DNA from 4 places in the Methylobacterium sp. E-025 genome. Region 3 is predicted to be linked to each of the others. Evidence: predicted binding sites of a transcription regulator. Region 3 holds the regulator's gene; each other region holds the start of a gene.
The links. Region 3 encodes LexA, which represses DNA repair genes until DNA is damaged. Its sites were predicted from a motif close to TGTTCNNNNTGTGTTCNG; they were not measured.

Region 1 (7,542 bases), on a different contig from region 3:
GGCTGGCTCGGCGTCGCGCTGACCGGCTCCGACACGGCCTCCAACGTGCTCTTCGGCGGCCTGCAGAAGATCACCTCGGAGCAGCTCGGCCTGTCGGGCGTGCTGATGGCCTCGGCCAACTCGTCGGGCGGCGTGATGGGCAAGATGATCGACGCCCAGTCGATCGTCGTCGCCTCCACCGCCACCGGCTATTTCGGCCAGGAGGGCAAGATCCTGCGCTTCGTGTTCTGGCACTCGATCGCGCTCGCCTGCCTGGTGGGCGGGCTGGTGATGCTCCAGGCCTACGTGCATCCCTTCACCGCGATGGTGATCCACGTTCCGTAGCCTCGCGCCCGAGATCGCCGGCGACACCAAAAAAGCCCGCCCCCCTGCGGAGGGGGCGGGCTTTTCCTTTGGTGCAGTCTGGCGACGGGGGGGCGGCCTCAGGCCGCCCGCACGCCGGCCAGGAAGTGGTCGACCGCGCCGCGCAGGTCGCCGGCCTGGCTTGACAGCGCGCTCGCCGCGGCGAGCACCTGGGCCGAGCCGGAGCTCGCCGTCCCGGCCGCCTCGCTGACGCCCCCGATATGCTCCGACACCGCGCGGGTGCCCTGCGAGGTCTGGGCCGTGGTGCGGGCGATCTCGCCGGTCGCGGCCCCCTGCTCCTCGACCGCGGCGGCGATGTCGCCGCCGATCTGGGCCAAGCGCCGGATCACGTCGGTGATCCCGCTGATCGCCTGGACCGAGGCGTCGGTGGAGGCGCTGATCTCGACGACCTTGGCCGTGATCTCCTCGGTCGCCCGGGCGGTCTGGCCGGCCAGCGACTTCACCTCCCGCGCCACCACCGCGAAGCCGCGTCCCGCCTCGCCCGCACGGGCCGCCTCGATGGTGGCGTTGAGGGCGAGCAGGTTGGTCTGGTCGGCGATCTGCGAGATCAGCCCGACGATCTGGGCGATGCTGCCGGCCGCCGTGGCGAGCCGCCGGACCTCGCCGGCCATGCCCTCGGCGTCGCGCTCGGCCGCCGCCGCGAGGTCGGCCGAGGCCGTGACCTGGGTGCCGATCTCGGCGACCGAGGCCGAAAGCTCCTCGGTCGCCGCCGCCACCGTGTCGGCCGAGAGCGCCGCCTCGTGCGACGCGCGGGCGACCTGAAGGCTCAGCGACGAGGCGTCCCCGGCCGCCCGCGTCATGCCGTGGGCCGCCGCCTCGAGCTGGATCGCCGCCGCCGAGACCGCCTCGACGATGCCGCCGACCCGATCCTCGAACCCGTCGGCGAGCTCGAGCGCCGCCGCGCGCCGGGCCAGCTCGGCGTCGGCCGACATCCGCTCCTGCGCCGCGCGGCTGCGGCGGCGCTCGGCGACGTTGTCGCGGAACTCGATCGCCGCGGCGGCGATGGCGCGGACCTCGATCGGGCCACCCTGGGGAATCGCCACGTCGTCGTCGCCGCGGCCGATGGCGGTGAGCGCCCGCGACATCCGGATCAGCGGCCGGGCCACCGCGGTGCCGAGGCCGAAGGCGAGGGCGCCCGACAGCAGGAAGATCGCGAGCGCCGCCCCCGACCAGATCGCGAGCGCCCGTTCGGCCGTCGCGCGAACGCCGCCGGCCTCCGCGGCGAGGTCGGCGGTGAGGTGGTCCTCGACCGCCTTGAGGCCGTCGATGCGCTGGGTCGCGAGTCGGAACCAGAGCGGGGCGTCGCGGAAGGCCAGGGCTTCGCCGGGCATGGTCTCGAGGGCGACCTTGCGCAGGCGCGCCACCTCCCGCGCCGGGGCGGTGGCCTCCGCGGCATCGAGCAGGGCTCCTTGCGCCGGCTCCGCCCGGGACCGGAACAGGCCCTCGTAGGTGGCCTGGTCGGCCTGGAGGGTGGCGAGGCGGCGGATCCCGGCGAGGTCGAGGCTGCCGGCGGCGAAGGCGGCGGAGGCGGCGGCACGCTCCTGGCCGGCATATTCCTTCATCGTCAGGAAGGCGGCGTAGGAGGCGGCGTGGTTGGCGATCCCGACGGGGCCGATCACGCCCGACAGGGCGCGGACCAGCCCGAGGCCTTCGCCGATCAGACCGGTATAGGCGGCGGCCGCCTGGGGCGCCGTCGGCTTCAGCGCGTCGACGGCGTTGCGCTGCGCGTCCAGGCCGTCGAGCGCCTGCGCGAAGGCGGTGGCCTTGCGGGTGAAGGCGGGGCCGTAGGCCGCCGCGCCGGCCGTGACGGCGGCGGCGAGGCCCTGGCGCGCGGCGTCGGTGCGGGCGCGCTGCGCGACCAGCTCCGCCTTGAACTGCGACCCCTTCGAGGCGAGGAACAGGCTGGAGGCGCCGCGCTCGCGCTGGCCCTCGTGCGCGAAGGCGCTGATCCGCGAGGCGAGGCCGACAAGGTCCTCGACCTGGACCATCTCGGCGCGCTGCGCCATCCGGTCGGAGATCGCGACACCGGCCACCGCAGCGAAGGCGAGGCAGGGCGCCAGCGCCACCGCCACGATGCGTCCCCGCAAGGACATCGGAACACCGGTCTTCATTCGCCCACGCATCCCAAGTCTTCGCACCGCGTCGATACGGACGACTGCGCTACAACCGGTAAAGACGCCGTTGCCATCACAGGTCGATGCGCTGTTCGATCGTCGCGGGCGCGATCTTCAACGGCGGGAGCCCGTCGGCAGCGTATTCGCGGACCCGGACACCAGGACATCGGCGGGCGATGCGGACGCGTCGTCGGGGCGACCCCCGGGCACGACTTCCGGACCTGCGCGAAGATCCGCGATCCCGCCGACGGATCGGGACGCGGCGGCATGCATTCCGGACGCCCGATCAAGACGCCGCGCCCGGCGCCGCCCTATCACGAGGCGCCGAGAGCGCGCGCGGCGGGTCGGCCGCGACGACGCCGGGCGTACCCTTGGGAGGCCATCATGATCCGTACCATCCTCGCCGCGAGCCTGCTGATCGCCGGCCTCGCCGCCGCCCGGGCCCAGACCGGCGACATGTCCTGCGCCGACTATCTGAAGGCCGACGCGCAGGCGCAGGCCTCGATGAGCGCCGCCGACAAGGCGATGATCGCCGCCGACCCGCAGGCGGCCGCGATGGACGCGAAGATGCGCGCCTACTGCAAGGCCAACCCGAAGGCCTCCTCGTCCGAGGCGGCGATGAAGGCGATGCAGTAATCCCGCCGGAGCCGCGCGCCCGGCACGGGCGCGCGGTGATCCTGGTCGTCGGCCGCCCCCCGAACGGGGCCGGCGCAGCCAAAAGATGCGGGCGGCCGCAGGGCCGGACGCGTCGCGGAACGAGGGCCGAGTTGCCCACGTACGCGTTTCGTTCTAGCAGACACGCGAGCATGCCGGGCCTGCGTCCCGCCCGCCGCACCTTGCCGAAGGCTTCGGACGGACGACATGACCCGGCGCGGCGGTCGCTTTCGCGATCGCCGGATCCCGCCCGTGTCGACGCCTCGAAAGACCGCCCCCGCCATGGCCAAAGCCGTCGCCGCCAAGACGCCTGCTGGCAACAAGACGCCTGCTGCCGATAAGACGCCTGCTGCCAAGACGCCCGCCGCGAAAGCGCCGCCCGCCAGGAAGCCCGCGAAGGCGAGCCCGGCCGCGCGGGCGGTCGAGGCCGAGGCCGGTGTCGACGCGAAGCTCGAGCGCCTGTTCGACCGCGAGACGCCGGCGGAGCGCGACCGGCGGGTGATCTCGGTGCGCGGCGCCCGCGAGCACAACCTGAAGAACGTCGACCTGACGATCCCGCGCGACAAGCTCGTGGTGTTCACCGGGCTCTCGGGCTCCGGCAAGTCGTCGCTCGCCTTCGACACGATCTACGCCGAGGGCCAGCGCCGCTACGTCGAGTCGCTCTCGGCCTATGCGCGCCAGTTCCTGGAGATGATGTCCAAGCCCGACGTCGACCAGATCGACGGGCTCTCGCCGGCGATCTCGATCGAGCAGAAGACCACCTCGAAGAACCCGCGCTCCACGGTGGGGACCGTCACCGAGATCTACGACTACATGCGCCTGCTCTGGGCCCGCGTCGGCATCCCGTACTCGCCGGCCACCGGCCTGCCGATCGAGAGCCAGACCGTGCAGCAGATGGTCGACCGCGTCCTGGCGCTGCCCGAGAAGAGCCGGCTCTACCTGCTCGCGCCCGTGGTCCGCGGCCGCAAGGGCGAGTACCGCAAGGAGATCGCCGAGTTCCAGAAGAAAGGCTTCCAGCGCCTGCGGATCGACGGCGAGTACTACCCGATCGACGACGTGCCGAAGCTCGACAAGAAGCTCAAGCACGACATCGACGTGGTGGTGGACCGGATCGTGGTGCGGGCCGACATCGCGAGCCGGCTCGCCGATTCCTTCGAGACGGCGCTCGAGCTCGCCGACGGCATCGCCGACATCGAGTTCGCCGACGTGCCGGAGGGCGAGACCCGGGAGAAGATCACCCTCTCGTCGCGCTTCGCCTGCCCGGTCTCGGGGTTCACCATCGCGGAGATCGAGCCCAGGCTGTTCTCGTTCAACAACCCGTTCGGCGCCTGCCCGACCTGCGGCGGCATCGGCCACGAGATGCGGATCGACGCCGAGCTGGTGATCTCCGACGAGGCCCTGAGCCTCAAGCGCGGCGCCATCGGCCCGTGGGCGAAGTCGACCTCGCCCTATTACGGGCAGACGCTCGACGCGCTCGCCCGGCATTACGGCTTCAAGACCGACCTGGCCTGGTCGCGGCTTCCCGAGGCGGCGCGCGCGATCATCCTCTACGGCTCCGGCAAGCAGTCGATCCGCTTCGACTACGACGACGGCATGCGCAAGTACGCCGTCAACAAGCCGTTCGAGGGCGTGATCCCCAACCTCGAGCGCCGCTACAAGGAGACCGAGAGCGACGCCGCGCGCGACGAGATCTCGCGCTTCATGAGCGAGACCCCGTGCGCCGCCTGCGGCGGCAAGCGGCTGAAGATCGAGGCGCTCGCCGTCAAGGTCGCGATGGAGGATATCGGCGCGGTCACCGCGCTCTCGGTCAGCGAGGCGCACCGCTGGTTCTCGGCGCTGCCGAAGAAGCTGACGCAGAAGCAGAACGAGATCGCGGTGCGGATCCTGAAGGAGATCCGCGACCGGCTGTCGTTCCTGGTCGACGTCGGCCTCGAATACCTGACGCTGGCCCGCGGCTCGGGGACCTTGTCCGGCGGCGAGAGCCAGCGCATCCGCCTCGCCTCGCAGATCGGCTCGGGGCTCACCGGCGTGCTCTACGTGCTGGACGAGCCGTCGATCGGCCTGCACCAGCGCGACAACGAGCGCCTGCTCGGCACGCTGAAGCGCCTGCGCGACCTCGGAAACTCGGTGATCGTGGTCGAGCACGACGAGGACGCGATCCTCCAGGCCGACTACGTGGTCGACGTCGGGCCGGGCGCCGGCATCCACGGCGGCCGGATCATCGCGCAGGGCACGCCCGCGGAGGTGCTGGCCCATCCCGACTCGCTGACCGCCAAGTACCTGACCGGCGAGAAGTCGGTGCGGACCCCGACCGCGCGGCGGAAGGGGCGCAAGGGCAAGCTCGGGGTGTTCGGCGCCCGCGGCAACAACCTCAAGAACGTCGACATCGAGATCCCGCTCGGCACCTTCACCTGCGTCACCGGCGTCTCGGGCGGCGGCAAGTCCACGCTGATCATCGACACGCTCTACAAGGCGGTGGCCAAGCGCCTGAACGGCGCGCTGGAGCATCCGGCGCCCTTCGACCGGCTCGAAGGGCTGGAGCACCTCGACAAGGTCATCGACATCGACCAGTCGCCGATCGGGCGGACCCCGCGCTCGAACCCGGCGACCTATACCGGCGCCTTCACCCCGATCCGCGACTGGTTCGCCGGCCTGCCCGAGGCCAAGGCCCGCGGCTACCAGCCGGGACGGTTCTCGTTCAACGTCCGGGGCGGCCGCTGCGAGGCGTGCTCGGGCGACGGCGTCATCAAGATCGAGATGCACTTCCTGCCCGACGTCTACGTCACCTGCGACGTGTGCAAGGGCAAGCGCTACGACCGCGAGACGCTGGAGGTGAAGTACCGCGCCAAGTCCATCGCCGACGTGCTCGACATGACCGTCGAGGAGGCCGCCGACCTGTTCAAGGCGGTGCCGACGATCCGCGAGAAGATGGAGACGCTCAAGCGCGTCGGGCTCGACTACGTCAGCGTCGGGCAGCAGGCGACGACGCTGTCGGGCGGCGAGGCGCAGCGGGTCAAGCTCTCGAAGGAGCTGTCGAAGCGCTCGACCGGCCGCACCCTCTACATCCTCGACGAGCCGACCACCGGCCTGCACTTCCACGACGTCGCCAAGCTGATGGAGGTGCTCCACGAGCTCGTCGACCAGGGCAACACGGTGGTGGTGATCGAGCACAACCTCGAGGTCATCAAGACCGCCGACTGGGTGATCGACATGGGCCCGGAGGGCGGCGACGGCGGCGGCGTGGTCGTCGCCCAGGGGACGCCCGAGCAGATCGCCGCGTCGACGGCGAGCCATACCGGGCGCTTCCTGCGCGACGTGCTCGCCCGCCGCCCCGCGGCGAAGCCGGCCGCTTCGCGGGCGGCGGTGGCGCGGCCGGCCGCGGAGTAGGCGCGCCGCGCCCTTCCGCCTCCCGGCGATGGGGACATCCGTTCGGCAAGATCTGCCGAGCGGTCGCGCCGCGTCGGCGTCCGATTCGGCCTGTCTCGCGGCCGATCCGCCCGTCCGGGCACGGCCCGACCGTCCGATCGGGACTTTCGGAGTCCGCCGGCGCGGGCCGGGACGTCCCCCCGGGATGGCGATCGGTCCCGCCGGGCTTGCCGAATCCTCCCGCTACGCTTCCCCCGACAAGAGCCTGAAACGGATGCGCTATTCTGCCGAATCCGGCCCCTCCGAATGCAATTTCTGCGACCGTCGCTCGGCCGCCGCACCGCAGCAAGGTTGAGGCATTTGGGCAACGGTTCGGCTCTCGCTGTCCAGATACGAGGCATTCCACTGTCTTTCCCAAGCGCTCTGTAGAATAGTTATCAGCGTTGAGACACGGGCCGGCTTCGTAGGGGGCGCTTGGCACATCTCGCACGGGAGCCGCGCAGACGGCAGACCGGCAAGGTAGTGCAGAGGCGGCGGGACGAAGCTCGGAAATCCTTGGGAAGGAACGAGAAAATGATGAAGACCTGGCTTGCCGCAGGTGCGGTCGCCCTCACCGTCGGCATGAACACCAGCGTTCAGGCGACGCCGTCCACGCAGCCCGGCGAGCAGGTCGGCCTCGCCTACGGCCCGCTGCCGGAAGGCGTCTACGCGATCAACACGTTCAGCACCGGCCGCGGCGACGCGCGCAACAGCCCGGACGTCGGCGTCAACGTGCCGATCCTGGTCTGGTCGACCGGCTTCAAGGTCCTCGGCGCGAGCATCATGCCGGTGATCGCGGTCCCGTCGGTGTTCGTGGGCACGAACAACGCGGCCGGCGTCCCGAACCAGGACCAGAGCTACTTCTACAACCCCTTCATCGGCAACATCTTCGCCTGGGATCTCGGCAACAAGATCAGCACCGCCTACCTCGTCGGCGCCTACATCGGCGTCGGCGACCGCGGCTCGCTCTGCAACGGCACGCTGACCGCCGGCTGCACCCCGGTGC
Region 2 (7,542 bases), on a different contig from region 3:
GTTCACGATCCGCTCGAAGGCGAGGTCGTCGGACGGGTTGTTGGTCGCGCGCAGGTAGGCCAGCGCGTCGCGGATCTCGGCGCGCTCGTAGAAGCGCGGGCCGCCGATCACCCGGTAGGGCAGGCCGAGCTGGACGAAGCGGTCCTCGATCTCGCGCATCTGCGCCGAGATCCGCACCAGCACCGCGATCTCGGAGAGCGGGTGCTGCTTGGCCTGGAGCGCCTCGATCGATTCCGCCAGGAGCCGCGCCTCTTCTTCCGAATCCCACGCGCCCGACACGGTGACGGGCTCGCCGAGCTCGTCCTCCGTGCGCAGGGTCTTGCCGAGCCGGCCCTGGTTCTTGGCGATCAGGCCCGAGGCGGCGGCCAGGATGTGGCCCGTCGAGCGGTAGTTGCGCTCCAGGCGGACCACCACGGCACCGGGAAAATCGTGCTCGAAGCGCAGGATGTTGTCGACCTCGGCCCCGCGCCAGCCGTAGATCGACTGGTCGTCGTCGCCGACGCAGGCGATGTTCTTGCGCACCTGCCCGAGCAGCCTGAGCCAGAGGTACTGGGCGACGTTGGTGTCCTGGTACTCGTCGACGAGGATGTAGCGGAACCGGTCCTGGTAGTTGGCCAGCACGTCCGGATTCTCGCGCCACAGCTTGAGGCAGAGCAGCAGCAGGTCGCCGAAATCGACCGCGTTGAGCGTGACGAGCCGGGCCTGGTAGGCGGCGTAGAGGTCGCCGCCCTTGCCGAAGGCGAAGGCCTGCGCCTCGCCGGCCGGGATCTGGTCCGGGCCGAGGCCGCGGTTCTTCCAGCCGTCGATGACGTGGCCGAGCGCGCGTGCCGGCCAGCGCTTCTCGTCGATGTTCTGGTCCTTCAGCACCTGCTTCATCAGGCGCAGCTGGTCGTCGGTGCCGAGGATCGTGAAGTCGGATTTCAAGCCCACCAGCTCGGCGTGGCGGCGCAGGATCTTGGTGCCGATGGCGTGGAAGGTGCCGAGCCAGGGCATGCCCTCGCCGGCCGGCCCGATCAGCGTGCCGATGCGGTGCTTCATCTCCCGCGCGGCCTTGTTGGTGAAGGTCACCGACAGGATGTCGAACGGCCGCGCCCGGCCGGTCGTGATCAGGTGGGCGATGCGGGTCGTCAGCACCCGCGTCTTGCCGGTGCCGGCGCCGGCCAGCACCAGGACGGGGCCCTCCGTCGCCTCGACGGCGCGGCGCTGCTCATCGTTCAGGCCGTCGAGATAGGAGGACGCGCTCGGGCGCAAGGCCCCCATGGCGCGGGCGGCGATGGAGCTGGAGCCACGCTCCGCGTCGGAAGGCGGCGTCGCATGCGAAGAGTTCGGCATGGGCAATCCCTGGACCAAAACGCGAACGGCGTCGAGACCCGGACGCCGAGGCCTCGACGCTGAGGCGCGATCGCCGAGGCCCGGAGCCCGAGGCCCGGACGCAATGTCGCCGCCCCGCGCGGCCGCCGGGCGGGAACTTGAAGCAGGCCGGCCGCTTGCTCACATCATCGACAGACATCCCCCACACAGGAGCGCCCGATGCGCATCGTGCCGATCGCCATCATCGCCGCCCTCGCCGCCACGCCCGCCCTCGCGCAGGTCCGGCAGGGCAACCCCGACGCCGCCAACGAGTCCTTCGCCCGCCAGGGCGAGTCCCGGGCGCTGCAGCAGAACCTCACCTCGCAGAACAACACCACGCGCATGGAGATCCAGCGCAGCCAGCAGATGCAGGCGCCCCAACCCACCCCGGGCGTGATCGTCGCCCCCCGGCGCTGAGCCGAGCCCGCGGGCGTTGAACCAAGGCCGCGGGCGCCCTGGCGCCTGCGGTCCCGCGCCGTGCTATGCCCGCCGTGAACCCGCCGGGTGGCGCGGGGTGCATGCGGAACGATCACGGTGCGTGACCTCCTGACCGCGCTCGCGGGCGCCGTCATCCTGATCCTCGTCGCGGCGCTCGCGGTGCCGCCCTTCATCGACTGGCCGACCCATCGCGCCTTCGTCGACGCGACCGTGAGCCGGTCCCTCGGCCTGCCGGTGCGCAGCGAGGGCCGCATCGACGTGCGGCTGCTGCCCTCGCCGCGCCTGCGCCTCGACCGCCTTCATCTCGGCGACGAGCCGGGACGGCCCGCCCTCGATCTGCGCTTCGTCAAGGCCGAGCTCGGCCTGAGCCCGCTGCTGGCGGGCGCGTTCCGCTTCACCGAGACCCGGATCGGCCGCGCCGAGGTCAAGCTGCCGGTGACCGAGGGCGACGCCCTCGTGGTGCCGGCCGGCCTCGGCGAGGCCCTGCGCGGCCGCGACCTCGCGATCGAAGACCTCCACGTCCAGCAGCTGCTGCTGACCACGGTGGTGCCCGCGACCGGGCGCACCGACCAGTTCTACGCGGAAGCCGTGCAGATCCAGGCGCCGGCCCTCGTCGGCCCCTGGCGGGTCGCGGGCACCAGCGGCGGCCTGCCGTTCACCCTGGTCAGCGGCGAGCCGGCGGCGGACGGCGCCGTCGCCCTGAAGCTCTCGGGCGGCGGCGACGCCCATCCGCGCTTCGAGGCCGACGCCCGCGTCGCCTTCGTGCCGGCGGATCCGCGCGGCGGCGCCCGCAGCACCGAGCCGCGCCCGCTCGTCGCCGAGGCCGAGGGCAGCGCCCGCCTCGTCGTCGGCCCGCCGGCCCAGGCCGCCGGCGCCTACCTGCCGTTCGCGCTGGGCGGCAAGTTCAAGGCCCGCGGCGCCCTCGTCCGGTTCGAGGGCGTCAACGCCGAGATCGATCCGGGCGGGCAAGCCTTGCGGCTTTCCGGCAGCGGCCAGATCGACCTGCGCCGCTGGCGCGCGGGGCTGACCCTGGAGGCGCGCCGCCTCGACCTCGACGCCTTCCTGCTCTCGCCGGGCGGGCAGGCCTTCGTGGCGCGCGGGCTGCCCAAGGTCGGCGCGAAATCGGGTGGCGGCCTGCCGGTGATGCTCGACCTCGACCTCTCGGTCGAGGCGGCCGTGCTCGGCTTCGAGGAATGGTCCACCCTCAAGGCCACGGGCACCCTCGACCGCACCGGCGGCCTGCTGCTGCGACGCTTCTCGGCCGTGGCGCCGGGTGCGGCGACCGTCACGGCCAGCGGCGAGATCGACACCGATCCGAGCCCGCGCTTCACCGGCCCGGTCGCGCTCGCGGCCCCGGCCTCCGACGGGCTCGGGCGCTACCTGCGCCGGCTCGGCCTCGACGGGCCGCCGACGGCGCTGCTCGACGGGCGGCCGGTCGAGGTCTCGGCCGAGGTCTCGGCGGCCGGCACCGCGTTCTCCCTGCGCAACCTCCGGCTCGCGCTGGGCGAGGCGCAGGTCACCGGAAATGCCCGCTACACCCCGGCCGAGGGCCGGACCCGCGGCCGGTTCGACGCGCAGATCCGCGCCCGCGGCCTCGACGTTGCCGGCCTGCCGCCGCTCGGCAACGCGCTCGCGGGGCTGCACGGGCACGACCTCGGCCTGACCATCGAGGCGCGCGACCTGCGCTACGGCGTGACCGGCACCGGGAACGGCACGCTCTCGGCCAGCATCCAGTCGGACGGCGCCGCCCTCGTCGTCGACAGCCTCGACGTGACGGACCTGGCCGGCGCCAACGCCAAGCTGTCCGGGCGGATCGGCGCCGACGGCACGGGGCGCGTCGCCGGCCGGCTCTCGGCCCCGGTGGCGGCGCCGCTGCTCGCCCTGGTCGACCGGGTCTGGATCGCGGAGACGCGCCTGATCCCGGCCTTCCTGCGCGCCGGCGCGCTCGACCTCGCCGTCACGCTGGAGCGCGACGCGGGCGACGCCGACGCGCTGCGGCTCGCCGCCACGGGCCAGGCCGCGGGCGGCAGCCTCGACCTGTCGCTGGTCAGCCGCGCCGGCGCGGTCGAGGGGGCGAGGATCCGCCTCGCGACGCCGCGGGCCGGCACCTGGCTCGGCCGCACCGACATCGCCGGCCTGCAGCAGCCCGCCGACCTGAGCCTGGTGGCGGCCCGCGCGGCCGACGGCGGCCTGACGCTCCAGGCGACCGGCACGATCGCCGGCGCCACGCTGTCGACCGCGACGCCGCTGCGGCTTCCCACCGAGGGCGGCCCGCCCCGATCCGGCGCGCTGCGGATCGAGACCGCCGACCTCGCGCCGTTCCTGACGCTGGCGGGCGCCGCCGCCCTCGCGCCGGGGCCGTGGCCGGCCGACCTTTCCGTCGCGCTGACCCGGCAGGGAGACGACGCGCGTGCCGCGCTCGCCGGCCGGATCGCGGGGGCGGCCCTCGATGCGACCCTCGTCCGCGCGCCGGACGGGGCGCTGTCGGGAGCGGCGCGCCTCGCCCGCCTGTCCCTGCCGCACCTCGCGGCCGCCCTGGCGATGCCGGCGGGCGCCGCCGGCCGGTTCGGCCCGGTGCCACCGCCGGGACCGCCGGTCTCCCTCGACCTCAGGGTCGACCAGCTCGAGCTCGGGCGCGGGCTCACCGCCTCGGGCGCCGCCATGGCGTTGGGGTTCGAGGAGGGGACCCTGACGCTGCGCGACCTCTCGGCCAGGCTCGCCGAGGGGCGGATCGCCGGCTCGGCGACCCTGTCGCGTCGCGGCGGCCTCGCCTCGATCGCGGGCGAGGGTACCGTCGCCGAGCTGTCGATCCCGGCGCTCGCGGGGGGCGGCCCGCTCGGCGGGCGCCTGTCGGCGGCGCTGCGCTTCGGCACCTCCGGCGAGACGCCCGGCGCGCTGGCGGCCAACCTCTCGGGCACCGGCAGCCTCACGCTCGCCGCCCTCAACCTGCCCGAGACCGATCCCGCCGCCGTCGGGCGCGCCCTCGTCCGCGCCCTGCAGATCGAGGACCCCTTGCGCGACGGCCGGCTCCAGGCCCTCGTCGCCGAGGAGCTGTCGAAGGCCGCTGCCGGCACGACGCAGCCGGCCTCGGCGCCGGCCACCATCATCGGAGGGGTCGTGCGCGCCGGGCCGCTCGACCTCGATTTCGGCGCGGCGCGCTGGAACGGGACGCTCGGCTACGATCTTCGAACGAGCCGGCTCGACGCCCGCGGCACGCTCGGCGGCGGTGTGGCGCCGAAGGGCTGGAGCGGCGGGCCGCCCGCGATCCAGCTCGGCTTCGCCGGCCCGCTCGCCGCGCCCGAGCGCAGCCTCGACGTCGGCCCGCTCACCACCGGGCTCGCCGCCCTGGTGCTGCAGCGCGAGCTCGAGACCATCGAGCTGATCGAGGCCGACCAGATCGAGCGCCAGCGCCGCCGCGCCCGGATCGAGATGGACAAGGCCCGCGCCGCCGCCCTCAAGGCCGCCGCCGAGAAGGCCGCTGCGGAAAAGGCGGCTGCGGAGAAGGCGGCCGCCGACAGGGCCGCGGCCGAGGAGGCCGCCCGCCAGGCCCGGCTCAAGGCGCAGGCCGCCGAGGAGGCTGCCCGCCGCGCCCGCGCCGAGACCGCCGAACCGCCGGCCGAGCGCCCGCTCGACATCCGCCCGCCGCCCGCCCAGCCGTGATGCGCGTCCTCCCTCCCCCGCAGTGGGGGGAGGGCGTGTTCCTATCTCGGCGGCGCCACCCCGCGTCCCCTCAAGCCTTCCCCACCGCCGCCAGCGCGAAGCCGTAGATCAGCGCCACCTCTTCGAGCCGGTCGAAGCGGCCGGCGGCGCCGCCGTGGCCGGCCTCCATGTTGGTGCGCAGCAGGACCGGGCCGCCGCCGGTCATGGTCGCGCGCAGGCGCGCCACCCATTTCGCCGGCTCCCAGTAGGTCACGCGCGGATCGGTGAGGCCGCCGAGCGCCAGGATCGCCGGATAGGCCTTGGCCGCGACGTTGTCGTAGGGCGAGTACGACAGGATCGTCCGGAACGCCGCCTCGCTCTCGGCGGGGTTTCCCCATTCCGGCCATTCCGGAGGGGTCAGCGGCAGCTCGGCGTCGAGCATGGTGTTGAGCACGTCGACGAAGGGCACGTCGGCGATGATGCCGGCGAACAGCTCGGGGGCGAGGTTGGCCACCGCCCCCATCAGCATGCCGCCGGCGCTGCCGCCATGCGCGACGATCCGCTTCTCCGACGTGTAGTTCGCGGCGATCAGCGCCCGGGCGCAGGCGACGAAGTCTGAGAAGGTGTTGGGCTTCTTCTCGCGCTTGCCGTCGAGGTACCAGCGCCAGCCCTTCTCGGTGCCGCCGCGGATGTGGGCGATGGCGTAGACGAAGCCGCGGTCGACCAGGCTCAGCAGGTTGGTGCGGAACGCCGCCGGCATCAGCGTGCCGTAGGCGCCGTAGCCGTAGAGCAGCAGCGGCGCCGACCCGTCGAGGACGAGGTCGCGCCGGTGCAGCAGCGAGATCGGGACCTGCTCGCCGTCGGCGGCGGTCGCGAACAGGCGCCGGGTGACGTAATCCTCCGGCGCGTGCCCGCTCGGGATGGTCTGGCGCTTGCGCAGGAGCCGGGCGCGGGTGGCGCAATCGTAGTCCCAGGTCTCCGTCGGCGTCGTCATGGACGAGTAGGCGAACCGGATCGTCGCCGTCTCGAACGCGTAGCCGGGCTGGAGGCCGAGCGAGTAGGCCTCCTCGGCGAACGCCACCGCATGCTCCTCGCGGGTCGCGAGGTCGCGCACGATGATCCGCGGGCGGGCGTTCTCCACCTCGAGGCGGACCAGATGCGCCGCGAGCACGTGCAGGTGGCGGATCATGGTGCCGGCGCGGTGCGGCACGAGGTCGGTCCAGTGCGCCCGGCCCGGGTCGGCCACCGGGGCTGTGACGATTTTGAAGTCCTCGGCGCCGTCGGCGTTGGTGAGGATGTAGAGATCCGTCCCGCGATGCTCGACCGAGTAGATCAGCAGCGGCTCGCGCGGCTGCACCACGCGCAGGCGCCCGTCCGGCCCGGCGCGGTCCAGGAGGTGGACCTCCGAGGTCTCGTGGTCGCTCGCGGTGATGGTGAGGTAGCCGCCCGACTGCGTCGCCCCGATATGGACGAAGAACCCGGAATCGCGCTCGGTGTAGACCGCGAGGTCGTCGGCCTGGTCCGCGCCGAGGCGGTGGTACATCACCCGTGCCGGCCGGTGGTTGGCGTCGACCGCCACGTACCAGAAGCCCATGCCGTCGGCCGACCACACCGCCTCGCCGGAGGTCGCCTCGACCCGGTCCGGCGCGTCGGTCCCGGTGGCGAGGTCGCGTACGCGGATGGTGTGGAGCTCCGAGCCCTTGGTGTCTGCGCCCCAGGCCAGGCGGGCGTGGTCGTCGGAATGGGCGGCCCCGGCGATCTCGAAGAACGCCTGGCCCGCGCCCTCCTCGTCGCCGTCGATCAGGATCTCTTCGGCCCCCGCGTCGTCGACGGAACCGGTCGGCCGGCGACAGATCAGCGGGTGCTGGCCGCCGTCGCGGTGGCGGTTGTAATAGGCGAACGGCCCATCCGGGGTCGGCACGCCGCTGTCGTCCTCGCGGATGCGGCCGCGCATCTCGGCGACCAGGGTCCTGCGCAGCGGCGCCGCGTCGGCGAGCGCAACCTGCGCGTAGTTGTTCTCGGACTTCAAGTAGTCCGCGATGTCCGCGGGCAGGGCTGCCGGGTCCTTGAGGACATCCTGCCAGTTCTCGGCCTTCAACCAGGCGTAGTCATCGG
Region 3 (7,542 bases):
ATGGCCGAGCTGCACGGCGGCTCCCTGCGCATCCGCTCGGAGGAGACCGTCGGCACCATCGTCCTGGTGCGCCTGCCCCGCCCGACCAGCGAGCACCTCGCGACGGTGGCCGCGGAGGATGCCGGGCAGCAGACCGTCGCGGCGCTCCGCGAGGCGTCTGGGGCGAGCGCGCGGCAGCCGCAGCCGGCCGGCGCCTGACAGGGAGCCGGGGCGAAGCCCGGCTCCGATCCCGAATCGATGCGACGTCGAGGCTACCCGCCCGAAAGGTCGAAGCGCGCCACGTCGTGCAGGAGCGCCACGAACGCCCGCGCGCCGTGGTCGAGGGCGGCCTCGCCCGCCTCGGCGGTGCCGAGCCGGGCATCGCCGATCGCGCCCGACGGATGGAGGTCGCCGGCCTTCCAGGCGAAGGCGGCGGGACGCCCGGCGCGCAGATGCGTGAAGGCGCCCGCCATCGCACGGGTGCGCGAGGGAAAGTCGGCGATCGCCTCGCGCCGAACTAGGTCGGGCCGAAGCGCCAGCATCAGCGCCGTCTCGATCCCGCCGGCATGGATGCCGTGGACGATCTCGTCGTCGGGAAAGCATCCCTTCGGATAGCCGAACCGCGCCCAAGCGGTCGTCACCGCGACCATGCCGAAGCGGGCGCGCAGATCGCCGGCCACGAGGTCGATCAGCGCGCTGTTGCCGCCGTGCGAGGTGACGATCACCAGCCGGTTGCAGCCGGCCCGGTGCACGCCGGCACCGATCTCGGTCCAGGCGGCGAGCGCGGTCGCGGTGGTGAGCGAGAGGGTACCGGGAAAGGCGTCGTGCTCGTCGGACTTGCCGACCGACTGCACCGGCAGCACCAGCACGTCGAGATCGGCGGGCACCAGGGCGCGGGCGCGCGCGAGGTAGCCCTCCATGATCGCCACGTCGGTGCAGAGCGGCAGGTGCGGGCCGTGCTGCTCGATCGCGGCCACCGGCAGCACCGCGACCGTGCGACCCATGCCGCGCCCGGAGACCTCGCGCGTGGTCAGGTCGGACCAGAGCCGTGCCGCCATGCTGTCCCCCGATGCCCCGACGTCAGGCGCAACGCTCTAGCGGAGCCGGCCCCTTCCCGTCGAGGTTCAGGCGAACAGGGCGTCGATGTCGTCCTGTGCCGTCGCCGGGCCGTTCGGCTGCGGGCCGTTGAGGAGCAGGCGCTGGGCGCGCTCGTTGCGCTCGGCCTCGGCCGGGTCCTGTCCGGCGGCGTCCCGCGCCCGCACCGCGCTGGCGAAGCGCGCGAGCCGCAGCTCGAACTGCTGCAGGGCGGCGACCACCTTGCCGATGCGCTGGCCGGTGATGTCCTGGAAGGCGCAGGCCTCGAAGATCGTGCCGATGCCGCTCTCGACCGCGGCGCGGTATTCCGGCCCGTCCGGGAGCGCCAGCATCGACTCGGCCGCCTCCATGATGGTGTTGGTGGCGCCGGCGGTCGCGGCGAGGACGTTGCCGAGCTCCTCGTGCGCCATCGGGATGCGGTCGTGCGTCAGCTCGTTGGCGCGCAGGGCCGCGATCTCGTCGCGCACGTGGGCGATGTAGTCCGCGATCTCGATCAACTCGGACACCATAGTCGCCGGGTTGATCGTCGCGCCGAGCGGTCTTTGCAAACCCATCGTCAGCATTCCTCCGCGTGTCGGCCCCGAAAGGTCGGTCAGGCGCCGCAGACCGCCTCGATCTTGCTCTTCAGGGTCGCGGCGTTGAACGGCTTGACGATGTAGTTGTTCACGCCGGCCTTCTTGGCGGCGATGACGTTCTCGGTCTTCGACTCGGCGGTGACCATGATGAACGGCGTTGTGCGCAGGCCCTCGTCGGCGCGGACGTGGCGAAGCAGCTCGTAGCCGGTCATCGGCTCCATGTTCCAGTCGGAGATCACGAGGCCGTACTTGCGGCCCTTGAGGCGCGCCAGCGCGGCCGTGCCGTCGGAGGCGTCGTCGACCTCCTCGAAGCCGAGCTGCTTGAGCAGGTTGCGGATGATGCGAACCATCGTCTGGTAGTCGTCGACGACCAGGATCGGCATGCTGAGATCGAGGGCCATGGTCAAACTGCTCCGGTGTCTCCGAATCGCCGGCTCGGCCGTCGGCGTCGGTCACGCAATGTCGGGAGGCGCTGTCGCTGGTCGCACCTCATGCCCGGGACCTTACGCCGGGCGGCATTGCGAAGCGGTTAATCGCGCTGCGATCGGCGCACCCACTCGGATAGGCGGCGCGGCCGCCTTTACCGACGCGCTCGGCTGCGTGATGACGATGCCCCCAGCTGCGACGTCGCCCGGACGCCGCGGCAGAGCGGGCAGCCCGCCGGCACCGGCCCGGCCGCGGAGAAGGATCGCCGCCCCATGCGCAAGGTCGTCATCAGCGAGTTCATGGACGAGGCCGCAATCGCGGCGGAGCTCGCGGGGTTCGAGACGCTCTACGATCCGACCCTGGTCGACCGGCCGGACGCCCTGCGCGCGGCGCTCGCGGGCGCGTCCGGGCTGATCGTCCGCAACCGCACGCAGGTGCGCGCGGGCCTGCTCGCGGCGGCATCCGACCTCAGGGTGGTGGGCCGCCTCGGCGTCGGGCTCGACAACATCGATCTGGCCGCCTGCGCCGCCCGCGGGATCGCGGTCCATCCCGCGACCGGCGCCAACGACGGCGCGGTGGCCGAGTACGTGATCGGCACCGCGTTGCTGCTGCTGCGCGGCGCCTACGGCGCGAGCGCGCAGGTCGCCGCGGGCGCGTGGCCGCGCAACGCGCTGATGGGACGCGAGATCGCCGGCAAGCGCCTCGGCCTCGTCGGCTTCGGCGCGATCGCCCGCGAGACCGCCCGCCGTGCGGCGGCCCTCGACATGACCGTCGCCGCCTTCGACCCGCACCTTGCGCCCGACGACGCCGCGTGGCGCCTGGCGCACGGCGCGGTGGCGAGCCTGACCCTTGACGCGCTGGTCGCAACGAGCGACGTGCTCTCGCTGCACGTGCCGCTGACCGAGGCGACGCGCGACATGATCGGGCCGGCGGCGATCGCCCGGATGCGGCCGGGCGCGATCCTGATCAACGCCGCCCGCGGGGGCGTCGTGGACGAGGCCGCCGTCGCCGCGGCGCTTCGGTCCGGGCACCTCGGCGGGGCGGCGCTCGACGTGTTCGCCCATGAGCCCGTGGACGCCGCGGGCGGCGCGGCGCTGATCGACGTGCCGAACCTCATCCTGACCCCTCACATCGCCGGCGTGACGCGGGAATCGAACGTGCGCGTCTCGGCGGTCACCGCCCGCGCCGTGCGCCGCAGCCTCGAGGGCTGAGCCCCACAGCGCAGCGATCGAAAAGGGCTCGGCGCGCGACGAAATTCGATGCAACGGTCGGATCGGCCGATGAGAACCCTTGCGGAACACTTGACGAACGTTTAACGTGTTCGTGTTTTGTTTCTGCGGCTCCACCTTCGTGTGGCCGCGCATTCCTGCGAGCCGCGCCGATGCTGACCCGTAAACAGCTGGATCTCCTGCGATTCATCGACGAGCGGATGCGCGAGGACGGGGTTCCGCCGTCGTTCGACGAGATGAAGGACGCCCTCGATCTCAAGTCGAAATCCGGCATCCACCGGCTGATCACCGCCCTGGAGGAGCGCGGCTTCCTGCGCCGGCTTCCGAATCGGGCTCGGGCGATCGAGGTGCTGCGCATGCCCGACGGCGCCGGCCGCTCCAGCGCGCCCGCCCCGGTGCCGGCAGCTCCCGCCGCGCCGCGCCGGTTCACCCCGAGCGTGGTCGAGGGCGGGCGCTCGAAGGCCGTGCCGCCGCGTCCTTCCACGACGCAGATGGTCGACGACAGCGGTCGCGCGGTGTCGATCCCGGTGATGGGCCGGATCGCGGCCGGCACGCCGATCTCGGCGATCCAGAACCAGAGCCACGCGATCACCATGTCGCCGGACTTCCTGGCCGGCGGCGAGCACTACGCCCTGGAGGTCCGCGGCGACTCGATGGTCGAGGCGGGCATCCTCGACGGCGACCTCGTGGTCATCCGCAAGCAGGACACCGCCAACACCGGCGACATCATCGTGGCGCTGATCGACGACGAGGAGGCGACGCTGAAGCGGCTGCGCCGTCGCGGCTCCTCGATCGCGCTCGAAGCCGCGAACCCGGCCTACGAGACCCGCGTGCTCGGGCCGGATCGGGTGCAGATCCAGGGCCGCCTGGTCAGCCTCGTGCGCCGTTACTGAAGGGTCTCGCCCGGCATCTCCGGGTTCGGGCCGTCCGCGGCCGGATCGTCGGGTGCCGGGTCGGCGTCCTCCGCCCGGGGGGGCGGTACGGCCATGCCCTGGAACGGGACGTCCTTCGGCTTGGGCTCGGCCGCGGGCGACGATCCGCCCGCTGCCGCGTCGTCCGTTCCCTGGGGCGGGGGACGGACCATCGCGGGGCGCCACGGCAGCGTCCGTCCCGGCTCATGCGTGTCGGCCAGAATGAAGCCATTCGGCTCGACGCGGATCGCCACGGCGCCGTGGCTGGCGAGGTAGGCGCGATCGATGACGAGGGCGGCGGCGCAGCCGGGCGGTGCGGCGAGCGCCGTGATCAGCACCGAGGCCTTGGCGCAATCCTGCGCGAAGCCGCGGCGATCCTTCATAAGCGCCACCGCGCGCCCGTCGGCCAACCGAAGCGTGCATCCGATCCGGTCGCAAACGGAACCGCCCGTCGCCTGCGCGCCCGGCCTGCCGTCGCCGTCGGCCTTCAGCCACTGCTCCAGCACGAAGTTCGACGGCCGCCCCAGGGCGACGAGGCTGCCGTCGGCGCGGCGCACCGCCGCTCCGCTGCCCTGGCGGTCGACGTAGATGTCGTAGCGGGCTGGCATCGTCGCCAGGCCGAGCCCGAGCAGCGCCGGCGGCAGGGCGAGCCAGCGCAGGCGCGAGACCGGGAGCGTCGCGAGCAGCAGCCCCGCGGCGAGGCACCCGAGCGCGGCGGTGCCGAAGGCCGGGACCACGACGTTGGCGCGCCCGAGCCCCTGGATCCAGCCGGAGATGGTCAGCATGCCGCGCACCGCCAGTCCCATCAGCCACCAGACCGGCTGGTCGAGGGCGAACGGGTAGGCGACGATGCCCAGCACCGCCGCCGGCATCACCGCGAGCGAGACCAGCGGCAGGGTGAGCGCGTTGCCGATCAGCCCGAAGGGTTGGACGGTCTGGAAGTGGTAGGTGGCGAAGGGCGCGGTCGCGACCTGCGCCACGAGCGTCGTGCCGAGGGTGCCGACCACCGTCGTCAGCGACAGCGCGATCAGCCGGCCGATCCGCCCCGCCCCGTCGCGGCGGAACATCCCTCCATCGATCAGGCGGGCGCAGGCGATGAGGCCGGCCACCGCCCCGAACGACATCTGGAAGCTCGGGCCGAGCAAGCCTTCCGGCTCGTGCGAGAGCGCGATGAGCGCGGCGAGAGCGAGGTTGCGCATGCTGAGCGCCGGGCGATCGACCAGGATCGCCCCGAGCATGATCAGGGTCATCACGAGGGAACGCTCGGCCGCGATGTCCCAGCCGGAGAAGACGCAGTAGGCGGTGACGCCGACCATCGCCAGCGCCGCGGCGATCTTCTTGATCGGCCAGGCCAGCGCCAGGAACGGCACCAGGGCGAGGCCGGCGCGGACGAGCCAGAACACGACCCCGGCGGCCAGCACCATGTGGAGCCCCGAGATCGAGACCACGTGGTAGATCCCCGCCGCCCGCAGCGTGTCGTTGGTGGCCGGCGCGATCAGCCCGCGCTTGCCGGTCACCAGGGCGGCGGCGACGGCGCCCGCCTGGCCGCCGTTGGCGTCGGTGATCCTGCGGGTCAGCGCGTTGCGGGCGTCGTCCACGGCGGCCGCGAGCCGGAGCGACCACGGCACCGGCTCGGGCGGCGGCTTCACCGCGATCTTGCCGAGGAGCGAGCCGACCGCGCCGATCCCGCGGAAGTAGGCGTCGCGGGCGAAATCGTAGCCGCCGGGGCGCGCCGCCTCGGGGGGCGGCAGCAGGCGGGCGGTGGCGGCGATGAAGTCGCCCGGCCGCAGGGGGGGCGCCTTCTTGAACGAGACGCGCACCCGGACCGGCCGCTCGGCCGCCGCCATCGTGCCGAGGCTCGCGACCCGCACCACCAGGCGGGCGCCCTCCTCACGCTCCTCCAGCGATTCGATCAGGCCTTCGAGCGGCGCGATGATGGTGCGGGTCAGCACCGGCGCCGCCACCTGCGCGACCCGCAGGGCGCTCGCCGCGAAGCCGAGGAGCGCCGCCATCAGCCCGAGGGCGACGGCCAGCGCCGCGGGCCGGGCACCGAGGAACGGCAGGGTCGCGGCGCAGGCGCCGGCCGCGACGAGGGGCGCCCAGAGCGAGGGCATGCCGTCGGTGGCGGTGAAGAACGCGAGGATGCCGGCCCCGAAGGCGACCGCGAGCCAGGGAAACAGCCGCCGCTGCTCGGCCTCGATCGCGAGCCCGCCGACGACCCAGCCGCGCACGGCCGGCCCGAGCACGGCGGGCGACAGGGAGCGGCCTGATGCCGACGTGGCGACGGCCCGTCCCGTCGATCGTGCGATGTCCCGCGCCATGATCGGCACACCGGTCGGCGCGAAACGGCTGCGCCGACCCGATTCTTAACGCATCCGCGAGGGCGTGCTAGAGCCGTCCGGGCCGGGTCCGGGCGCAGGTCCCCAGCTTCCGTGCGTCGTCGGGGACGACGAACCGCCTTTCCCTCCGTCGCAGAGCGATCTAGACGCGCGCAACCGGATCGGCCGATCCGTGCCGCGGCCGCGTTCAGGGTGCTCCTTCAGCCCCGTCACCAGAAGATCCATCGTCCGATGTCGTCACCCGTCGTCACGCGCTTCGCGCCCTCGCCCACGGGCTACCTCCATATCGGGGGCGCCCGCACGGCGCTGTTCAACTGGCTCTACGCCCGCCGGATGGGCGGCCGGATGCTGCTGCGCATCGAGGACACCGACCGCGAGCGCTCGACGCAAGGGGCAATCGACGCGATCCTCGACGGGATGAGCTGGCTCGGGCTCGATTGGGACGGCGACGTGGTGTTCCAGTACGCCCGCGCCGAGCGCCACCGCGAGGTCGCCGAGAGCCTGCTCGCCTCGGGCAACGCCTATCGCTGCTACGCCACGCCGGAGGAGCTGACGCAGATGCGCGAGCAGGCCCGGGCGGCGGGCAAGCCGCTGCGCTACGACGGGCGCTGGCGCGACCGCGACCCGTCCGAGGCACCGGCCGGGGTGAAGCCGGTGATCCGGCTGCGCGCCCCGAGCGAGGGCGAAACGATCGTCGACGACGCGGTGCAGGGCCGCGTCACCTGGGCCAACCGCGACCTCGACGACCTCGTGCTGCTGCGCTCGGACGGCAACCCGACCTACATGCTCGCCGTCGTCGTCGACGACCACGACATGGGCGTCACCCAGGTGATCCGCGGCGACGACCACCTCACCAACGCCGCGCGCCAGAGCCAGATCTTCTCGGCGCTCGGATGGGAGGTGCCGAGGATGGCGCACATCCCGCTGATCCACGGGGCGGACGGGGCCAAGCTGTCCAAGCGCCACGGCGCGCTCGGCGTCGACGCCT
Region 4 (7,542 bases), on a different contig from region 3:
GGTGGCGAGGATGTCGCGCATCAGCGACGCGTCGATCGGGTTCTGGGCGTCGCCCTGCGCAGTCAGGTCGGACACCGTCCGGGCGAGCTGCGTGACCTTCCGCCAGTTGTCGACCGCGTGGGCGTACTCCGAAAGGCCCACGAAGATCGCGAGCAGCACGGGCAGGATCAACGCGAACTCGATCGCGGAGACGCCGCCGGACGCGCGTGCGAACCGAGCGAAGGCCCGCTCGGACGCGCCTGAGCTATGAAGAGGGGAACACCGCACCATCCCGGCCCTCAGCATCCGGTCGAGGCGGTGGTCTGGTACGGCTCGGTGCGGAACACGGCCGTGGACTGCAGCAGATGCGTCCCATCGGCGAAGCTCATCTGGGCGAGGTCGAGCAGGCTGAAGAACACCGGCACCTTGACGGCCGCGGTGACGACGACGATCGATCCCGGCTTCGCGCAGGCGTAGCTCGTCCCAAAGCCGTTGTTCCAGGTCCTCGTGGTGGCGTTCATCGGCGTCGCGCTCGACCCGGCCGCGAACGAGCTCGCCAGCGACACGTCGATCTTCACGCTCGAGCAGTCGAACAGCGTGAAGGCCCGGTTGGCGCCGGTTCCGCACATCGCGTCGTTGAGCTTTTGCAGCAGGACCGCTGCGCTGGTCGTCCCGCTGTTGGCGATCTGGAACTGGCCGGTGAACAGGCCGCGCACCGCGTTCTGGACGGTGCGGTCGAAGTTCTGGCCGGCCCAGATCACGAACGCGATCTGGATGATCGCGCCGACCAGCGCCAGGAAGGGCAACGACACGAGGGCGAACTCGACCGCGGCGGCCCCCTCGGCGGCGGCGGCGAACGTGCGGATCGGTGACGGACGAAATGCGCGGACGAGGCGGCGAGGCATGACACCTGAGGCGGATGAGATACGTTATTCAGTCGCTATCCACCCGAAGATCTAAACCAAAGTTGAATCGCCCTACCAACCCTAGATGACATCCTGCGGCGTCATTGCGACATGAGCACAACCCTCGGTCGCACGGAACGCCCCCTCATCTAGGACAATAAGGCGATCGGCCGGGATAAAGACTTGCGGAGAGCGGCGCATCATGTCGGCCGGGAAAAAATGACTTTCCGCCGTTCGCGATCTGCTCGAACCGTGAGCGACGATGCTTTGGAACCCGGAACGAAAAAGGCCCCGGATGCGTGATCCGGGGCCTTCACAATATCAGGAGCAAGGTGCCGACGGCGCCCGGCGGGCGGGTGCTGCCTAGAACGGGATGTCGTCGTCGAGGTCGTAGTTGCCGCGCGAACCGCCGCCACCGCCCGCGGGCGCCGGGGGCTGACGCCGCTCGCTGCCGCCCTGGGAACGGCCGCCGCCATACTCGCCGCCGCCGCCGCCGCGGCTGACCTGGCCGCCGCCCTCGTCGTCGGCCGCCATCTCGCCACCGCCGCCGCGCCCGTCGAGAATCGTCATCTCGCCGCGGAAGCGCTGGAGCACCACCTCGGTGGTGTACTTCTCGACGCCGGAATTGTCGGTCCACTTCCGGGTCTGGAGCTGGCCCTCGATGTAGACCTTCGAGCCCTTGCGCAGGTACTGCTCGGCCACGCGGGCGAGGTTCTCGTTGTAGATCACGACCGAGTGCCACTCGGTCTTCTCCTTGCGCTCGCCCGACGCCTTGTCCTTCCACGACTCGGAGGTCGCGAGGCGCAGGTTGACCACCGGATCGCCGGAGCCGAGGCGGCGCGTCTCGGGATCGCGCCCGAGATTGCCCACCAGAATGACCTTGTTGACGCTGCCCGCCATCGCTCTCTCCTTCGCCGTCGGATCTCACAGGGCTCGGTCCGGCCGAACCCGCGGGTGCTCTTCATGAGCCTCGGGACGAGCCCGGGCAACCGGCGCAGCGGCGCTTGTCCCCATCACCCACACGCGGCGCCGGCCTCCTGTGTTCTATCTTTGTTCCGATTACGCGGCAAGCCGGTGCCGCATCGCGCGGCGCCGGCTGCGAAGTCCCGCTCAGGCGACGTGGACGATGAGCTTGCCGAAGTTGCGGCCCTTCAGCAGGCCGATGAAGGCCTCGGGCGCGTTCTCCAGGCCCTCGATCACGTCCTCGCGGTACTTCACCGATCCATCCGCGATCCAGCCGCCGACCTCCCGCTCGAAGGCGTCGATCTGGCTCGCGAAATCCCAGACGATGAAGCCCTGAATCCGCAGGCGCTTGGTCAGCACCGCGCGCATCAGCAGCGGCGACCGGTCGGGGCCGGGCGGTAGCTCGGTGGCGTTGTAGCCGGCGATCAGGCCGCAGACCGGCATGCGCGCGAAGTCGTTGAGCAGCGGCAGCACCGCCTCGAAGACCGCGCCGCCGACGTTCTCGAAGTAGACGTCGATGCCCTTCGGGCAGGCGGCGGCCAGCGCGCCGGGGAGGTCGTCGGAGCGATGGTCGACCGCGGCGTCGAAGCCGAGCTCGCGCGTGAGGTAGGCGCACTTCTCGGGGCCGCCCGCGATGCCGACGGCGCGCGCACCCTTGAGCTTGGCGATCTGCCCGACGAGCGACCCCACCGGCCCGGCGGCGGCGGCCACCACCACGGTCTCGCCGGGCTTCGGCTCGCCGATGTTGAGGAGCCCGGTATAGGCGGTCATGCCGGGCATGCCGAGGACGCCGAGCGCCGTCGTCGGCGGTGCGACCGCGGGATCGACCTTTCGCAGGCCCTTGCCGTCGGACACCGAGAACTCCTGCCATCCGCCGAAGGCCTGGACCAGGGTGCCGACGGGGAAGTCCGGGTGCTCGGAGCGCATCACCTCGCTCACCGTCCCGCCGGTCATCGGCTCGCCGATGCCGACCGGCTGCGCGTAGGATTTCGCCGCGCTCATCCGGCCGCGCATGTAGGGGTCGAGCGAGAGCCAGCGTGTGCGCAGCAGGATCTCGCCGGCGCGCGGCGTCGGGACGACGGCCTCCTCGAGGCGGAAGTTCTGCAAGGTCGGCTCGCCGTGCGGACGCGCGGCGAGGACGATGCGGCGGTTCTTGGCGGCCATGCCGGGTCTCCGTGAGGGTCGAGGATCGATCGGCCTATCATGTCGCAGCGGCGAGGCCCGATGTCACCGTCGCGCGCGTTCCGCGTTGCCCGATCGAACCGATCCCCAAACACGAGAGCAACCGCATGCGCGTCGGATCCGGCCTCGCCCTCGCCATCGCGTCGATCGCCCTCGCCGGCCAGGCCGCCGCGGCGCAGGACCCGCTGGCGCGCTATCGCCAGGCGTCGCGCGTGCTCGTCCTGTCCGCCCCGGATGCCGACGATCGCCGGCTCGCCGAGCAGCGCGCCGCCGTCGAGGCGGCGCGTGCCGGGTTCGGCGAGCGGGATCTCGTGGTGGTCGAGGTGGTGGGTGATGGGGAAAGCGCCGCGGTGATCCGGCGGCAGCTGCGCCTTCCGGCCGACGCGTTCCGCGCGGTGCTCGTCGGCAAGGACGGCGGCGCCAAGATCACGGCGGCGGAGCCGATCCCGGCACTGCGGCTGTTCTCGACGATCGACGCGATGCCGATGCGCCGGGACGAGATGCGCCGCCAGCGCTGAGCCGAAACAAAAAAGGGCCGCCCGCGGGCAGCCCTCTTTCTCGTTTCCGTCGTCGATCCGCTCAGTAGCAGCGCTCGACCAGCACGCGGCGATAGCCGTACGGCGTCCAGCGGACCCGGGGAACGGTCACGCACTCGCCACCGTAACCGTAACCATAGCCGCCGTAGGCGGCCGGGGCGTAGCCATAGCCGTAGCCGTAACCCGGGTAGCCGTAGCCGCCGTATCCCCCGTAGAGGCCGCCGGCGGCGAGGCCGAGGCCGACACCGAGACCCAGGCCGCCGAGGCCGTACCCGTAGCCGCGGCCGTAACCGTAGCCCCGATATCCGCCAAAGCCGCCGCGATAGCCGCCGAACCCGCCCCGGAAGCCGGCGCCGCGGAACCCGCCGAAGCCACCGCCGTGAAACCCACCGCCATGGAAGCCACCGCCGAAGCCGCGCGCCTCGGCCGACGCCGGCAGGTAAGCGAGCGCTCCGACCATCAACGTCGAAGCAAGAAGAAGACGCTTCATCAAACCATCTCCAGAAGAGTCGTGACCTTAACCCCCATCGTCCGAGAAACGCGCAGGCGCCGATTTCGGTTCAGGCTGCGACATTCGAAACCGCCTCCTCGCTGCGGCCATCGCGGCTGCTTGAAAAGCGTCGTTTTCTAAGGTGAGGAGACGCGCCGCAGGCGTGCGAATGGCTCGGCTGCTTCGGGGCCTCACGATGATGTTACGTTCGACCCTAGCGGCGGCTCTCGCCTTCCTGGCCGTCTCGAGCGGCGGCACGCGCGCGGAGACGGCCGTCCCCGAGGCCTGCCGGCCGGTCCAGGCGCAGGGCGACAGCTTCACCGTGTGCACCGTCGATCTCCGCCGCCAGCGCGTGCGGCTGTTCTGGCTCGGCGCCGACGGGCAGCCCTATTCGTCGCTCTCGGCGCTCGCCGAGAAGCAGGGCCCGCGCCTGAGCTTCGCGATGAACGCCGGCATGTACGACAAGGGCCAGGCCCCGGTCGGCCTCTACGTCGAGGACGGCCGCGAGATGAAGGGCGTCTCGACCGCCAACGGGCCGGGCAACTTCCACCTCAAGCCGAACGGCGTGTTCTACGTGAAGGGCGAGCGCGCCGGCGTGCTCGACACCGGGCACTACCTCAAGGCACGCCTGAGGCCCGACTTCGCGACGCAGTCCGGCCCGATGCTGGTGATCGACGGGCAGATCCACCCCAAGATCTCCGCCGACGGGCCGAGCCAGAAGATCCGCAACGGCGTCGGCGTCCGCGACGACGGGCGGGTGGCGGTGTTCGCGATCTCGGAGCATCCCGTCACCTTCGGCGCCTTCGCGCGCCTGTTCCGGGACGACCTCGGCTGCCGCAACGCGCTGTTCCTCGACGGCAGCGTGTCGAGCCTCTACGCGCCGGCGCTCAAGCGCAGCGACATCAGCCGCCCGCTCGGGCCGATGGTCGGGGCGGTCGCACGATAGGGACGGCCCGACTCAGCGGCGGGTCGCATCCATGCGCAGGCCGTGCTCGGGCCGCAAGGTCACCCGGTGCAGCGGCGTCATCGGCGGATGGTCGGCCGGCATCCGGAACCGCACGGCGCGGACGATGTGGGCCAGCACGATCACCGCCTCCTGCAGCGAGAAGCTTTGACCGATGCAGACGCGCGGGCCCGCCCCGAACGGCAGGTAGGCGAAGCGCGGGATCGCGTCGCGGTTCGCACCGAGGAACCGTTCCGGCACGAAGGCGTCCGGATCGTCCCATAGGGTGCGGTGCCGGTGCAGCACGTAGGGCGCGACCAGCACCATCGACCCGCGCGGCACCTTGATGCGGCCGAGGCGATCGTCGCGGATCGCCTGGCGGCTGAGGAACGGCACCGGCGGGAACAGGCGCATCGCCTCCTCCATCACCGCCTTGGCGAAGGGCAGCGCCTCGATCGCGACGTCGCCGTCGCCCGCCGCGTCGACCTCGGCCTCGAGGCGCTCGCGGGCGGCGTCGTCCTTCGCCAAGCAGTACAGCGCCCAGGTCAGGGCATTCGCCGTGGTCTCGTGCCCGGCGGCGATGAAGGTGACGATGTTGGCCTGAACCTCGAGGTCGGTGAGGCCCTTGCCGGTCTCGGGGTCCTGCGCCGCCAGCAACAGCGTCATCAGGTCCTGCGGCGCGCCGCCGGCCGCCAACAGCGCCTTGCGGCGGGCGATCAGCTCCTCGACCACCTCGGCGAAGTAGCGCCCCGCCGGCCGCGCCCGCAGGCGTCCGAGCCGGGGCACGAAATCGGGCACGCCGAACACGTCGAGTGGGTCGATCGGCCCGACGGCCTCGAGGAAGCGGGTGATCGCCCGCCCGAGCGCATCGGGATCGCCGGGCAGGCCCTGGGTGAAGATCGTCCGCTCCAGCACGTCCAGCGTCACGCGGGTCATCTCCAGCGCGACGTCGACCTGCGTGCCGTCGCGCCGGACCAGGCGGCGGGCGAGCTTGGCGCCGGACGCGTTCATCGCATCGGAAAAACCCTGCACGGTGCGCGCCGAGAAGATCGGCGCCAGCGTCCGCCGCTGCAGCTTCCAGGCGTCGCCCTCGGCGCTGAGCAGGCCGTTGCCAAGCCCGGGCGCCAGGACGCGGCGCTGGAGGTCGTCCTTGCGGTAGTTGCCGACGTTCTCGACGAGGAGGTAGCGAATCAGTGCCGGGTCGCTGACCACGGTGATGCGGCCCATGGCGCCGTCGCCGGCCACCACGGGGGCGGTGAAGTGATCCTCCATCCAGGTGGTGATCGGGTTCTTGCGCGCCGCCTTGAGGAACTCGAACAGGCCCATCGCCGTGCGGCGCGGCGCCGGCACCGGCGGCCGGAAGCGGGACGCCACCGGCGCATCCGTGTCGATCGCGATCGTCGCCGTCATTCGGGCGCCATCCTTGCTTGGCGCGACGGGGAACAGGCCGCCGCGTTTGTCGGGACACGGCCGGAAAAGCGCCTTCGCGATTTGCCGCCGCCTGTCGTAGGTAGGCACCGCACCGCACCGAACGTAGAGGCCACGATGTCGCCGCAGCCCGAGACCGCCACCCGCACGGAATCCGACACTTTCGGGCCGATCGAGGTTCCGGCGCACCGGTATTGGGGGGCGCAGACCCAGCGCTCGATCCAGAACTTCAAGATCGGCACCGAGCACATGCCGGCGCCGCTCGTCCACGCGCTGGGCCTCGTCAAGCAGTCGGCCGCCCTGGTGAACCAGGATCTCGGCAGCCTCGACCCGAAGGTGGCCGAGGCGATCGCGGCGTCGGCGGCCGAGGTGGTCGAGGGCCGGCACGACGACGAGTTCCCGCTGGTGGTGTGGCAGACCGGATCGGGCACCCAGTCCAACATGAACGCCAACGAGGTGATCGCCAGCCTCGCCAACGAGCGGCTCGGGGGCAAGCGCGGCGGCAAGTCGCCGGTCCACCCCAACGACCATTGCAACCGCGGCCAGTCCTCGAACGACGTCTTCCCGACGGCGATGCACATCGCGGTCTCGCGCGAGATCACCGAGCGCCTGATGCCGGCGCTGACGCACCTGCACACCGCGCTCGACGCGAAGGCGAAGGCCTTCGAATCGATCGTCAAGATCGGCCGCACCCACCTGCAGGACGCGACCCCGGTCTCGCTGGGCCAGGAATTCTCGGGCTACGCCGCGCAGGTCGCGCTCGGCGGCTCGCGCATCGCGGCGACGCTGCCCGGCGTGCTGGCGCTGGCGCAGGGCGGCACCGCCGTCGGCACCGGGTTGAACGCGCATCCGGAATTCGCCGAGCGCTTCGCCGCCAAGGTCGCGGAGCTGACCGGCCTGCCCTTCACCTCGGCCGCCAACAAGTTCGAGGCGCTGGCGACCCACGACGCGCTGGTGTTCACGCAGGGCGCGCTCTCGGCGCTCGCCGCCGGCCTGTTCAAGATCGCGCAGGACATCCGCCTGCTGGCATCCGGCCCGCGCTCCGGGCTGGGCGAGCTGTCGCTGCCGGAGAACGAGCCGGGCTCCTCGATCATGCCGGGCAAGGTCAACCCGACC

Region 1: a site for LexA is predicted at 3,252-3,269, ahead of uvrA (excinuclease ABC subunit UvrA). Genes of this name have one in related genera too.
Region 2: a site for LexA is predicted at 1,343-1,360, ahead of MKK64_RS06485 (ATP-dependent helicase). Genes of this name have one in related genera too.
Region 4: a site for LexA is predicted at 1,925-1,942, ahead of ssb (single-stranded DNA-binding protein). Genes of this name have one in related genera too.

The regions. Positions count from the first base shown of each region.
Region 1 covers NZ_JAKSYR010000115.1:98,048-105,589, reverse strand. Annotated here, with positions in the region: gene MKK64_RS16545 (L-lactate permease) at 1-324, shown strand, start outside; gene MKK64_RS16540 (methyl-accepting chemotaxis protein) at 423-2,456, opposite strand; gene MKK64_RS16535 (hypothetical protein) at 2,862-3,113, shown strand; gene uvrA (excinuclease ABC subunit UvrA) at 3,414-6,518, shown strand; gene MKK64_RS16525 (transporter) at 7,071-7,542, shown strand, end outside.
Region 2 covers NZ_JAKSYR010000062.1:161,003-168,544, reverse strand. Annotated here, with positions in the region: gene MKK64_RS06485 (ATP-dependent helicase) at 1-1,332, opposite strand, end outside; gene MKK64_RS06480 (hypothetical protein) at 1,531-1,767, shown strand; gene MKK64_RS06475 (AsmA family protein) at 1,885-5,448, shown strand; gene MKK64_RS06470 (S9 family peptidase) at 5,519-7,542, opposite strand, start outside.
Region 3 covers NZ_JAKSYR010000071.1:7,583-15,124, reverse strand. Annotated here, with positions in the region: gene MKK64_RS07475 (PAS domain-containing sensor histidine kinase) at 1-198, shown strand, start outside; gene MKK64_RS07470 (creatininase family protein) at 252-1,037, opposite strand; gene MKK64_RS07465 (protein phosphatase CheZ) at 1,104-1,628, opposite strand; gene MKK64_RS07460 (response regulator) at 1,667-2,050, opposite strand; gene MKK64_RS07455 (NAD(P)-dependent oxidoreductase) at 2,348-3,286, shown strand; gene lexA (transcriptional repressor LexA) at 3,457-4,197, shown strand; gene MKK64_RS07445 (ComEC/Rec2 family competence protein) at 4,191-6,536, opposite strand; gene gltX (glutamate--tRNA ligase) at 6,786-7,542, shown strand, end outside.
Region 4 covers NZ_JAKSYR010000102.1:250,349-257,890, forward strand. Annotated here, with positions in the region: gene MKK64_RS13400 (TadE/TadG family type IV pilus assembly protein) at 1-285, opposite strand, end outside; gene MKK64_RS13405 (TadE/TadG family type IV pilus assembly protein) at 279-884, opposite strand; gene ssb (single-stranded DNA-binding protein) at 1,248-1,784, opposite strand; gene MKK64_RS13415 (NADP-dependent oxidoreductase) at 1,995-3,011, opposite strand; gene MKK64_RS13420 (DUF4174 domain-containing protein) at 3,137-3,547, shown strand; gene MKK64_RS13425 (hypothetical protein) at 3,609-4,055, opposite strand; gene MKK64_RS13430 (phosphodiester glycosidase family protein) at 4,252-5,001, shown strand; gene MKK64_RS13435 (cytochrome P450) at 5,014-6,408, opposite strand; gene fumC (class II fumarate hydratase) at 6,544-7,542, shown strand, end outside.